Regions from separate parts of the Exiguobacterium sp. SH1S1 genome, predicted to be linked through region 1. Evidence: riboswitches for the same ligand, from Rfam matches in the RefSeq annotation. Region 1 holds a riboswitch; each other region holds the start of a gene.
The links. Region 1 has a riboswitch for thiamine pyrophosphate ahead of thiT (energy-coupled thiamine transporter ThiT). Riboswitches for the same ligand answer to the same signal wherever they lie in the genome.
Positions count from the first base shown of each region.

Region 2: it holds a riboswitch for thiamine pyrophosphate, as region 1 does, so the genes downstream of both, tenA (thiaminase II) here and thiT (energy-coupled thiamine transporter ThiT) in region 1, are expected to answer to the same signal.
Region 3: it holds a riboswitch for thiamine pyrophosphate, as region 1 does, so the genes downstream of both, thiW (energy coupling factor transporter S component ThiW) here and thiT (energy-coupled thiamine transporter ThiT) in region 1, are expected to answer to the same signal.

Region 1 is NZ_SJUZ01000003.1:165,042-169,389, reverse strand. It holds gene pknB (Stk1 family PASTA domain-containing Ser/Thr kinase) at 1-397, shown strand, start outside; gene rsgA (ribosome small subunit-dependent GTPase A) at 441-1,325, shown strand; gene rpe (ribulose-phosphate 3-epimerase) at 1,327-1,983, shown strand; TPP riboswitch at 2,003-2,102, shown strand; gene thiT (energy-coupled thiamine transporter ThiT) at 2,177-2,749, shown strand; gene EVJ23_RS08540 (thiamine diphosphokinase) at 2,749-3,336, shown strand; gene rpmB (50S ribosomal protein L28) at 3,394-3,582, opposite strand; gene EVJ23_RS08530 (Asp23/Gls24 family envelope stress response protein) at 3,835-4,197, shown strand; gene EVJ23_RS08525 (DAK2 domain-containing protein) at 4,220-4,348, shown strand, end outside.
Region 2 is NZ_SJUZ01000001.1:1,185,519-1,189,866, reverse strand. It holds gene pelF (GT4 family glycosyltransferase PelF) at 1-123, shown strand, start outside; gene pelG (exopolysaccharide Pel transporter PelG) at 104-1,552, shown strand; TPP riboswitch at 1,614-1,718, shown strand; gene tenA (thiaminase II) at 1,800-2,474, shown strand; gene thiM (hydroxyethylthiazole kinase) at 2,471-3,262, shown strand; gene thiD (bifunctional hydroxymethylpyrimidine kinase/phosphomethylpyrimidine kinase) at 3,259-4,089, shown strand; gene thiE (thiamine phosphate synthase) at 4,028-4,348, shown strand, end outside.
Region 3 is NZ_SJUZ01000001.1:1,225,762-1,230,109, forward strand. It holds gene EVJ23_RS06210 (ribonuclease FAU-1 family protein) at 1-148, opposite strand, end outside; gene EVJ23_RS06215 (hypothetical protein) at 358-1,104, shown strand; gene EVJ23_RS06220 (aminoglycoside phosphotransferase family protein) at 1,105-2,073, opposite strand; gene EVJ23_RS06225 (hypothetical protein) at 2,118-2,438, shown strand; TPP riboswitch at 2,463-2,561, shown strand; gene thiW (energy coupling factor transporter S component ThiW) at 2,624-3,112, shown strand; gene EVJ23_RS06235 (GNAT family N-acetyltransferase) at 3,147-3,626, opposite strand; gene EVJ23_RS06240 (YcxB family protein) at 3,608-4,111, opposite strand; gene EVJ23_RS06245 (VOC family protein) at 4,205-4,348, shown strand, end outside.

The DNA.
Region 1 (4,348 bases):
AATCGTGAAACGCGATGAGTATTCGACGAGCATCCCAGCGAATCAAATCATTCGTCAACTTCCGACGTCAGGGACGGCGGTCGACCCGGGAACGGAACTGACGGTCATCGTCTCACAAGGGGTCGAGCCGACCGACATCTCGATCGAGCGAGAAGTGGACGTCGAAATCGAACCGCCGGCAGAAGGTGAAGAGGCGGAGCCGGTCGAAGTCGTCATCCGTACCGTCGATGCCCGTGGTGAGATCGAAGTGTTGCGTGATATGATCACAGAAACGACGACGTATTCCTATACGCTCGTCATTGCTCCGGACGAAGTCGGTACCGCGACGATTGAAGTCGAGGGAGAAGTCGTTCGGACCGATACGGTGACATACGCCCAAGCAAAAGATTCACAATGAAGAGGTGGCGTGCGCGTCACCTCTTTTCTAAGGAGGAAACAGGATGAAAGGAACGATTATTCGCTTGCAAGGTGGATTTTATGATGTCATGACCGAAACGAAAGTTGAAATCAGATGTCGCGCCCGGGGAAACTTCCGGAACCGAAACATTTCGCCCGTCGTCGGGGACGACGTCGATATTCAAGACCAAGGGGACGGGACCGGCTACATCATGGCTGTCGATGAGCGGTCGAACCATCTCGTCCGTCCGCCGATCGCCAACATCGATCAGGCGTTTCTGCTCTTTTCCGTGAAAGAGCCGGCGTTCTCGTTTCATTTGCTTGACCGCTTTCTCATTTTGATCGAATCGAAGCAAGTTCACCCAATCATCGTGTTGACGAAGATGGACTTGTTGCTAGAAGCTGAAAAAGAAAAAATTAGTGCGGCGGCAGCGCTATACCGTTCGATCGGCTATCAAGTCATTGAGACGTCGACCGAAGACGGAGCTGGAATCGAGCTCATCCGCAGCGCGTTCAAAGACAAGACGAGCGTGTTCGCCGGACAGACCGGCGTCGGGAAGAGTTCGTTGCTGAACGCGGTCGCACCGGAGCTCGAACTCGCGACTGGTAAAATTTCGAAAGCGCTTGGCCGCGGGAAGCATACGACGCGTCACGTCACGCTCATCACACTCGCGGACGGGTTCGTCGCCGATACACCTGGATTCTCGAGTCTTGAGTTCCCGGAAGAACTTGAAGTCGAGGAGATGCGTTGGTGTTTCCCTGAATTCGTCTTGCGGCACGATGACTGTAAATTCCGTGGTTGCGCCCATTTGAACGAGCCAGGTTGTGCCGTCAAAGCGGCGGTCGAGGCCGGAGAAATCGCTTCCACCCGCTATGCGAACTATGTTACGTTTATGGAGGAATTAAAAGATAGACAACGGAGGTACTAACATGATTAAAATCGCACCATCGATCCTGTCGGCCGATTTTGCCAACCTTGAGGCAGAGGTCAAAGCGGTCCAAGAAGCAGGGGCCGATTACATTCATTTTGACGTCATGGACGGTCAGTTCGTGCCGAACATCTCGATTGGACTGCCGGTACTCAAAAGTTTGCGTGACAAGTCGGACATGGTATTAGACGTCCATTTGATGATCGACCAACCGGAACGGTTCGTCGAGGACTTCGTTCAAGCAGGCGCCGATATCGTCACGGTCCATGTCGAGGCGACAAACCATTTGCATCGCGTATTGCAACAAATCAAAGGAGCCGGCGCCAAGTGTGGTGTCGTCTTGAACCCACATACGCCGTTGTCATCAATCGAGCACGTGCTCGGTGATGTCGATATGGTGTTGCTCATGACCGTGAACCCTGGCTTTGGCGGCCAAGCGTTCATCGAAGCGGTCGTCCCGAAGATCGCGGCGCTCAGCGAGATGCGCCAAGCGCGTCGTCTCGACTTCGAGATCGAGATTGATGGCGGGGTAAATCCTGCGACGGCAAAACTTTGTATCGACGCAGGTGCCGACGTCCTCGTTGCCGGTTCAGCCATCTATAACGAACCGAGCTATAAAGACGCAATCGATAGCATTCGCAACGCGTCTCGTGTATAATCGTCTGTAGAACAACAAATATTGTCGCAAGGGGTGTCACATCTGTGGCTGAGAGGCATGAGCTAACCCTTTGAACCTGTTCCGTTCACACGGACGTAGGGATGTGGCGAAAATGCACGTTGCTACACGATAGCAGCATGGCGTTTACGTCATGCTGCTTTTTGTCGTTCACTCATATCAAGGAGGGAATAAGATGAAACAACGTTTAAAACTACAGGCGCTCATTGAAATCTCGCTGTTCGCCTCGCTCGGACTGATCTTTGACATGCTCATCCCATATCGGTTGCCGCAAGGCGGAGCAGTCAGCTTGGCGATGCTGCCGATTCTCGTGATGGCTTATCGGCATGGATTGAGAGGCGGACTCGCGACAGGCGCGCTCGTCGGGACGCTACAACTGTTATTTGGGGCCTATATCTTCACGCCGGTCCAGTTTTTACTCGACTACACGGTCGCCTACGGCCTCGTCGGAGTCGCCGGCATCTTCGCCGGGCAAGTCAAACAGTCGGCAAAAGACGGCGCCAAGAAAACGCTCACGTTCTATTTGATTCTCGGGGCGTTGATCGGCTCGGCGCTCCGCTACGTTGCGCACGTCGTCTCCGGCATCGTCTTCTTCGCCGAGTATGCGGAAGGACCGGTCGTCTTGTACTCGCTCGGCTATAACTTGACGTATATGTTGCCGTCGTTCCTCGTCTCGGCGGTCGTGATCGTGCTCTTGTTCACGTCGGCGCCGCGTTTCGCGACGCTCGCGACACGGGACATCAGATAATGCGTGTCTTGATTGTGGCTGCGAGCCCGGAAGCGGTCCCTGAGCTTCCTCGGAACGCCGATTACGTCATCGGCGTCGACGGCGGCTATCATACGCTGCTCGACCGTGGGATGAAGCCGGACCTGCTCGTCGGTGACTTTGATTCGTTCACAGGCACCGTGCCGGAGGAAGCTGTCCGTTATCCGTCTGAAAAAGACGTGACCGACCTTGAGATCGCTCTCGAGGCGGCACGAGGGAAAGGGGCGGACGTGATCGACGTGTACGGTGCACTCGGGGGCAGACTCGATATGACGCTCAGCAACGTCGGTCTGCTCGAGGCGTACCCCGAGATGCGGTTGTTCGCAGACGGGCAAGAAGTGCGCCTCGTCGGAAAAGGGGACTATCGCCTCCCGCGTCGTCCTGACCATTACTTGTCGCTCGTACCTTGGAAACGGGCCTCGGTCTCGATTCGTGGCGTCAAGTACCCGCTCGAGAACCATGACGTCGTCAGCCATGAGGCGCTGACGATCTCAAACGAGTGGTCGGCGGAAGAGGCGGATTTGCTCGTTCATAGCGGCAACGTCTTGATTATGTATATAAAGAAATAAACAAAAAAAATCCCATCGGCGCATGCCGCTGGGATTTATTTCGTTCGTGTATGGTAATTATACGCGTTCAACGAGACCTGATTTAAGAGCGCGAGCTGAAACCCAAACTCGTTTAGGTTTACCGTCAACGAGAATGCGAACTTTTTGTACGTTTACACCCCAAGTACGTTTTGTCTTGTTGAGTGCGTGCGAACGGTTGTTACCTGACTTAGGTGACTTACCTGTTACGTAGCATTTACGTGCCATGCGTTTCCCCTCCTTTTTTATGTGGGTTCGTCCTAATAGACACTCGTTTATATTAGCATGGGTTTTTTCACGATGCAACTAGAAAATAACCGGATGACAAGAAAAAAACTTGACATTACGGATGAGGATTTTAATAATGAATGAGGGTTGCGGTTACAATTGACCGAGTTTAGGGGCATGTCCTTTTAATAACTAGGTACTTATTGTAGAATATACTGTAGGAATCATTCCGAATAAAGGAGGCTACTCCATATGGCAATTGAAATGAAGACAACATATGGCAATATTGATATCACGAACGACGTGGTCGCGACACTCGCGGGCGGTGCGGCGATGGAATGTTTCGGCGTCGTAGGAATGGCGTCACAAGCTCAACTGAAAGACGGGATCGCAGAACTGCTCAAACGTGAGAATTATGCGCGTGGCGTTGTCGTACGTCAAGATGGAGAAGACGTACATATCGATATGCACATCATCGTGAGCTACGGGACGAAAGTGTCGGAAGTCGCTTACAACGTGCAAAGTCGTGTAAAATACACGCTCGGTGAAACTTTAGGATTAAACGTTTCGTCGGTAAATATATTCGTACAAGGCGTTCGTCTGACGAATGACTGACGAGAACGAAGGAGGATTTGGTGTGGGGTTAAAACGTTTAGATGGATTGGTGTTTGCGCAAATGGTCGCAAACGGTGCAGCCAACTTGAGCCAAAATGCAGATTACGTGGATTCGCTTAACGTCTTCCCGGTCCCAGACGGCGACACGGGA
Region 2 (4,348 bases), on a different contig from region 1:
ATGCGCTTCGGTAAAAACGGCCGCGAGCGTGTCCGTCAGTATTATCGATTGCAACAGTTCGTCGACCGCTATAAAGCCATCTATGAAGCGAGGAGGGAACAGTATGGCGGGCATCGGGTTTAAGTTACAAAAGCTGTTTCAAGAAGACTATTACTCTTCAAGACTGAAGGCGTACACGTTTTCCGGTCTCGTCACATCGGGCCCTTGGCTGATCGTCATCCTCGTTGTCGGTACGATTCAATGGTTGGCGTTTCAGATGCCGATGTTGTCACTCGAGGAACGGACACTGTTTATGCTATCCGTGTCTTACGCGTTCATTTTCTCGCAAATTCTATTTAGTTTTCAGCAGCTCGTCGTCACGCGATACGTGGCCGATTTGTTTTATGAAAAGAAAGCCCATGAGATCTTTCCTGTCTTCACCGGCATGTTAAAAGTGACGATTCTCGCTGCCGTCGTCATGTATAGCGTGTTTTGGCTGATTTCACCGCTCAGTTTCGCCTATAAGCTCGTCCTGTTCGTCTTATTCATGACCATCAACGTCATCTGGGTCATGTTCTTGTTCTTGAGCGCCGCCAAATTTTATCAAGCGGTCGCTTACAGCTTCTTGCTAGGCGGGGTTATTTCAGTCGCGAGCGTCTATTTGATCAGTCGTCTCATGGTCAACCCATCGAGCCTCGAGCTTCTGTTTGGCTTTACCGTTGGGATGGTCGTGACGCTGTTCGGGCTATTCTTCGCGATGCTTCGGACGTTTCCGCTCAGGTATGCGACGCGAGAGTTTTCATACTTCCGGTACTTTGATAAGTATCCGGACTTGTTCGCGATTGGTGTGTTATACGTGCTTGGGATCTGGGTGACCAACTTCATCATTTGGTTTGGTGAAGGTCGCATGGTGATTGCCGATTCGTTCGTGTTCAATCCGTATTATGACACGGCTGTGTTCTGGTCGTACTTGACGATCATCCCGACCCAGCTCTTGTTCGTCGTCGCTGTCGAGACAAGGTTTTACGAGCGCTACCGAACGTTTTACGGCTTGATCAATTATGGCGGGGCGTTACACCAAATTGAGAAGGCGAAGCAGACGATGACGACGGTGTTGAAAAATGAATTGATCCGACTTGGGCGAAGTCAAGGTGTTGTCACCTTGTTCGCGATCCTGATGGCGGGTGTGTTCGTCGGTTGGATTGGTGTCCCGGAAGAAGTCGGTCAAATTTTCCGGATGACGACGCTCGCCGCGTTCGCGAACGCGATGATTCTCGTACTGACGCTGCTCTTGCTTTATTTTGAGGACCGGCGTGGTGCGTTGTTCGTCAACCTATCGTTCTTCACATTGAACGCCTTGTTCACGTTGTCGTTACTATCGCGCGGGATCGATTGGTATGGGGTCGGCTTTGCGATCAGCACGACCATCACGTTCTTTATCGCAGGACTGCGCTTGATTTATTTTATGGGGAAGGTCGATTATTACGTGTTCGCGGCCTCGAACCGTCGTAAGCTCGGGACGGAACGGTTCTCGCATTTTGGGACCGCGCTCAACCGTCGCTTCTCGCGTTAAAGGGTTTGCATTTTTCAAAAAGATTGATATGATGTGGTCGAAGATGACCGAATTTCATAATGTTTGCCACTAGGGGAGTCGCTTGACGCGGCTGAGATGGACAAGGTCCAGACCCTTTGAACCTGATCTAGTTCACGCTAGCGGAGGGAAGTGGGCGAAACGTCCTTTCTCACACTCTTTGTGTATGGCCGACGCCGCTTCCGTTATGGGAGGCGGCGTCTTTTTTCATACAAAGGAGGAGAATACGATGACATTTACCGCACACATCCGCCAAGAGGCCAACGCCTTGTTTGAGGCGAGTTTCCACCATCCGTTCGTCCGCGCGCTCGGAGACGGGACGCTCGACGAGGCGAAGTTTCGGCATTACGTGATGCAAGACTCGTACTACTTGAATCAATTTTCGAAAGTACAGGCGAAGGGCGCTACACTTGCCCCGACGATGGAGCTGGCGAGCCGATTTTTGACGCACGCCCTCCACACGATCGAGGCGGAGCACGAGTTGCATCGGGAATTTTTTACGATGCTCGAGGTGAGTGACATGGAGTGGACGACGTTCGAACCAGCTCCGACGGCTTATGCATACGCGCTCCATATGCAACAAGCCGGCCCGACGCTCGGAGACGTGCTCGCGGCGATTCTTCCATGCTACTGGGTGTATTACGAGATCGGGGAGCGCTTGAAGGACGCAGAGCCAGACCATCCGATCTATTCTGTTTGGATTGCGACGTACGGTTCGGAATGGTTCCGTGAACTCGTCGAAGAGCAGATCGAGCGACTTGACGAATTGGCGGGACAAGCGACGGAGTCAGAACGGATTCGCTATCAGCAACTGTTTTTGAAAAGTTGCTACTATGAGCTCGCGTTTTGGGAGATGGCCTGGACACTCGAATCGTGGGAACTGCCGCTTGAGGTGGGACAATGAGGCCGGATCTATGGGAAGCCGTCCGGTTGAAGCGACCGCTCGTCCATAACATTACGAACACCGTCGTCGCCAACTTCTCGGCCAACGGGTTGCTCGCCATCGGTGCGTCCCCGGTCATGGCTGATGCGATCGAAGAAGTGGCAGACATGGCGACCGTGAGCGATGCCCTCGTCTTGAACATCGGGACGCTTGACGCAATGACCGAGGCGACGATGATCCGCGCCGGACAAGCCGCGAATCAGTCGGGCCGCCCTGTCGTCCTAGACCCGGTCGGTGTCGGGGCGACACCGTTCCGCCGCGACGTCGTCGAACGGATTTTGCGAGACGTCCGCGTCACGGTCATCCGTGGGAACGCCGGGGAAGTCGCCACGCTTGTCGATGCCGGTTGGACGACGAAAGGGGTCGACGCCGGAAGCGGCACACATCATCCGCAACAACTCGCTGAACGAGCAGCGAACCGATATAGCTGTGTTGTCGTGATTACCGGGGCGACGGATTTCGTGAGCGATGGTACGGTCACGCTAGAGATTTTGGGCGGTCATCCGCTCATGACAGAGACGACAGGCACCGGCTGTCTACTCAGTGCGGTCGTCGGTGCGTTCCTTGCTGTTGAACCGGACGTGATGACGGCAACCTCGACCGCGCTCACCGGATATGCACGATGCGGCGAGTTGGCGAGTGAAGCAGCGACGGGTCCGGGGGATTTCCCAATCCACTTTCTCAACGCGCTCGCTACCATGACGTCAACTGACCTGCCGAGCGACCGAATCGAGGTGTTCGCGCGATGAGGCCTCAAGTCTTGACCATCGCCGGTTCGGACTCTGGCGGGGGAGCCGGAATCCAAGCCGATTTGAAAACGTTTCAAGAATTAGGCGTATTTGGCACGAGTGTCGTGACCGCGGTGACGGCTCAAAACACGCGTGGCGTGCACGGTGTCGAAGCCGTCTCCGCCGACCTCGTCGCACGCCAGCTCGATGCAGTCGGATCAGACTTTATCATCTCGGCGTGCAAGACCGGGATGCTGTTCAATCGTGAGTTGATTGACGTCGTGGCGGACGCAATCGAGCAGCATCGATTTCAAAATGTCGTCGTCGATCCGGTCATGATCGCTAAAGGCGGTGCGACCTTGCTTGAACGGGACGCCGTCACCGCGCTACGGACGAGGCTGTTACCGATGGCGACGGTCGTCACGCCAAATATCCCTGAAGCTGAAGTGTTGACCGGCTTGACGATTTGTACGTTCACTGATCGTATGAAAGCAGCTGAGCGCTTGTTGTCTTACGGGGCAAACGTCGTCATGTTGAAAGGCGGTCATTTGGACGGTCCTCTCGCCGAAGACCTAGTCATGACGAAGACCGATACGTTTCGAATGGTGACACCACGGTTGCTGACGAAAGATACGCACGGGACCGGCTGCACGTTTTCGGCTGCGCTAACAGCGGAGCTCGCGAACGGGCATACCGTTACGGAAGCCGCGCAGAAGGCGAAACAGTTCATCCATAGTGCCATCGCCCACGGATTACAAATCGGCAGCGGGCATGGACCGACAAATCATTGGGCGTATAACAAGCACCCGAAGGAGGTGGTTTCCATTGAATCCATCGCCTATCGTTGAGCGGTTAAAGCTCTACTTCATCTGCGGCACAGCGGATACGTTTGATCTCGTTCAGACGGTCGAAACGGCGCTTCAATGTGGTGTGACATGTTTTCAATTTCGCGAAAAAGGTAAAGAGCCACTGTATGGGGATAAAAAAGAAGCGATGGCACGAGCGTTGCATACACTTTGTCGACAGTACCGTGTCCCGTTCATCGTCAACGATGACGTCGAGCTGGCAATCAAACTCGATGCGGACGGAGTTCATGTCGGACAAGAG
Region 3 (4,348 bases), on a different contig from region 1:
GCATCTTATATTGTGGGGCTCGGACGGCGTCAATTTGAAAGAGGGCGACGGTGCCCGAGAAGCGATCGTCCCGCACCTCCATTTGTGCGTATCGATTTTTTAATATGCGTTCCCAATCACGACGATTGGCAAATTTTCGTTTTGGCATCTCTCTCTCTCCTTTAAATCAGTTTCCTAAATGTGTTCGCCAAAAGTCGACATTCCCCTGTTCAATCGTACAGATTGTGTGGATTGAACCAGACGAGGTAGCGATTCCATTTGCCCTAGATGAGAAAGTATCCAGGTTCTCATCCTATTTCATACATGCTACGCTAATGTAAAATAGGGAAATAATGTAACTTACTAGGGGGTTGTTTTATGAAACGATTAGGACTACTTGGCTTAAGCGCGTTCTTGCTGACAGGTTGTACCGATCAAGCCGAGCAACCAATCGTCTCTCCTGATATGAACGAACAAGATGAAGAAGCGACGATCGAATGGACACGAGAAGATTTCAAAGACGTCTTTGACCAACACGAGACTGCCCAAGACTTGTTAGCAGCGCTCGAAACCCAAGGGCTAACACCGTTCCGTGAGACGTTCGAACGCGTCGTCATCGCCGGGGACGGGATCCATCATACATACGCCGATATTTATCCGTTCAAGCTCGACGACGGCACGTACGCGACCGTCTATGAGAATGAAGACGGTGAGGTCGCCAACGGTCCCGAGTCGGTCGCACCACTCTTTTGGCAAGAAGAGTCGTTCACGCAATTCGTTGAGGAGATTGAGAAGCGCAAATACGGGACGAGTGCCCCCCCGACCGACGTCACATTGACGCAAGACGAGTTTCAATCGATTTACGACCGCCATGCCTACACGTCAGCGCTCATCGTCGAGCTCGACGAATGGGGAGTTCAAGTCGCACGCGACCCAATCGAGAACGTCATCATTGCCGGGAACGGCGTCAAGGAAGTGACGGCCGACTTGATCGTCTTTGAGATCGAAAACGGCTACGCTATCGTCTACGACCAAGACGGTGAGATTTTGAAAGCACCGGAGTCGATCGCCCAGCTGTTTTGGAACGAGACGGATTATGAAAACCTGCTCGAGAAGAACGAGTGATCACGTACCGCGACGTTTCAAGTCCCGATACTCGAGGAACAAGTTGAGCCATTGGGCCGGTTTATCGGCTGACTCGGACGGATCATACCGATAGTTGGTCACATATACATGCCACGACAGCGCCCGATACACGCAACCGAGCTCTTCAGCGATCAACAAATGGCGCCATAGCACGTCCCGAGGCGCTACACCTTCCCACTCAGCCAAGTAGACGGTACGCATCTTCTGAATCTGTTCATACCATGCGACTTCATCGTCTTCTGGCAACAAGTCGTAGAGCGCGTTCCAAAACACACGGACGCTGAAGAACGGATGGGTGACGGTCGCATCGCCCCAATCGAGAATACATAAGTCATCCGTCTGTTTGCGCCAAAAGATGTTGCCGCCATGTAAGTCGCCGTGCTCGAGACTCATCGGCACCCCAGTCGCGAGCTCGTCGCACATGGTGAGGAGTTCGTCTTGGAGCGCCAGCACCGCCTCTGCCTTATCTCGATCTAACCCCGTACATAACTCGGGTAAATACGTCCGTATCTCTTCTTTTAGACGAGCCGGACGCCGGTCCGGGATACCGTAGGCCAAAAGCGTATCCGTGTAATTCGCTTCTTTTCTCTGTAGTTTCGCATATTGACGCACAGCCGCTTTGTACCGACTGTGCTTAGGGTATTCACGAAGTGCATACCCGCCGATGTCTCGCATAAGTAGCCAGTTGCGTGTCGCGGCAATGGCGATGACCTCCGGGACGAGTCCCGGATGCCGTTCGGCTAGATGCATCGACAGTTCAGCCTCGCCACCACTGATTGCTGTCACCGCCTTGGCGTAGTAACGGTCTGCCCCGTACTCTCCATACATCAAGTATGTCAAATCGGTATCTTTCACAACCCGCCACGTCACGCCTGGCACGTGACCATCGAGCCAGTGCTCGAACTGTTCACGGTAAGACTCGTCACGCCATGGGATGGCATCCCTCACTGACCTCACTTCCTTTCACCACACTTCGTTTAGGAGGAAATAATATGGACGTTGTCTATTATTCATACCCGGTCGATGCGCTACTCTATATGTATTTAGGTGCGACGGCTGTCTTCAGCTTCATAATTGGTCTAGTCGTTCGCCGTGTGTCGAGACGTCCAGATATCAGCTTTTGGACGACGATCGTGCTCAGCTTTGTCGGACTATGTCTTTCACTCGGCTGGTTCCGTAACGCCTCGGTCACCGTATTTATGGGTACACTCCCGTGGGTCATCAATCTCATGTTTTCCCTGTTTTTATACGCCCTGTATAGCGGTATCATTTATTTCATCTTCCGACCGCGAAAAATTGAGGCAACAAAATAACGTTATGCTATACTCAAACCAATAAACGACCACTAGGGGAGCCTTCGGGCTGAGACGGCAACTGCCGGACCCTTCGAACCTGATCTGGCTCATACCAGCGTAGGGAAGTGGCTTGGATACGTCTGTCTGTCCACGCCACTTTTCCACTTGGAGAAGTGCGTTTTCATTTTGAAAGGAGACACTTCATGCGTATTCAACAACTCACTTGGATGGCGATGCTCATCGCCATCGCCATCATCGGCTCCTTATTCATCTCCATCCCGACCGGTGTCGCCCGGGCCTATCCGGTGCAACATATGGTGAACGTCATCGCCGCCGTCACCGTCGGTCCGATTGGTGCCGTCCTCGTCGCGTTCGTGACCGGACTTGTCCGTGTCATGACCGGGACCGGGTCGTTGCTCGCCTTCCCAGGTGGTATGATCGGCGCCTTGCTTGCTGGACTATTTTACGTGCGGACGAACCGGGTCGCTTTCGCTGCGCTCGGTGAAGTCATCGGGACGGGCGTCATTGCCTCGCTCATCGCCGTCCCATACGCGAAAATCTTAATGGGTTCTGAGTTTGGGGCGCTGTTCTTCTTCCCGGCCTTCCTCGCCTCGAGCATGACTGGAGCCATCCTCGGCTGGATCGTCTTGGCGCGGGTCAAACAGTTGCGTCCGCTCACGGTGAAGCGATAATTGAACAACAACCACCAAAACAGGGACGGCCGACTTAGGAAGGCTGTCCCTGCTTCACGTGATACACCCAAATCTCTTCCCCGTTCGCTTCATCAATCAAGCCACTGTCCTCGAATCCGCCCTTCGCATAAAACCGTTTCGCCGGTTCATTCGTCGGATGGAGGCTGAGGATGAGGTCATCGACATCAAATCGCTCTTGCATCCACTCAATCGCAAGTTGCAAAAATGTTGACCCGATGCCTTTCCCTTGCTCATCCATATCAATCATAAAGCGGTCGAGCCAGACGTAACGCTCCACCTTGTTCTCGGCCCCGACCATCATGAAGCCGACCGGTTGATTGTCTCGACAGAGCGCGTAGCACGTCCACGCGTACTTGACGTCGACGTCCATCTCGCGGAGCGATTCCGCGTTCGTTTCGATAAAGCGGGCCTGACCAGGTGCGACGGTCAAGGCGACGACCGCATCCAAGTTCGTCTCATCAATCGGTTGAATCGTCAACGCATCGGTAGCCATCGTTGTACCTCCTCCATGTCCTGCCCGCGTTTCGGCAAGATGTAGGCGCTGACCGACGAGTTATACAAATACACATAATCGGCTTCCTCGACGACTTCCTTGATGCCGCTCCATGAGACTTTCGTCTCCCCGAACGCATTTTTGTCACGAAGACCGTCTTCATCCAGATCCATCGTATGCGGGCCGATCATGCCTTCATTGCTTCGTTCTTGAATCATCCGCTTCGTCTGTTTTCGGATATGCCGTTCAAAATACTTCGGATAATACAGAAACCAGATGAGGCTGATGACGCCATACACCCCAAACAGCCACCAGCTCGTATCTTGAAACAATGTCGCGAACGTCAAAGCGCCACCACCTAAAATGATGACGGGCCCGATGATGCGCTGCAGGAATAGCATCCTCTTCCCTATCTTTGAACGTCTAATATGACTCAAGTTGAAGTGAATGTAGTCTTCTTCCGTCAATTCGTATTGGATTTCCATATGTATCCCTCCTCGGTGTCGTATACGTCTTCGTTCAAGAAAAGTTCCGCTTCAGGCTCCTATTCGCTAAAATGAAAGCAAAGGAGTGACACGATGAAACAAATCCACCATCTCTGTATCCAAACGCCCGACTATGCGGCGTCAAAGCAATTTTATGAAACGCTCGGTTTTGAGCTCGTCCAAGAGTCACCCAACTTCCATACCCGGGCGTTCAACAGTTGGCTCAAGCTCGGCGAC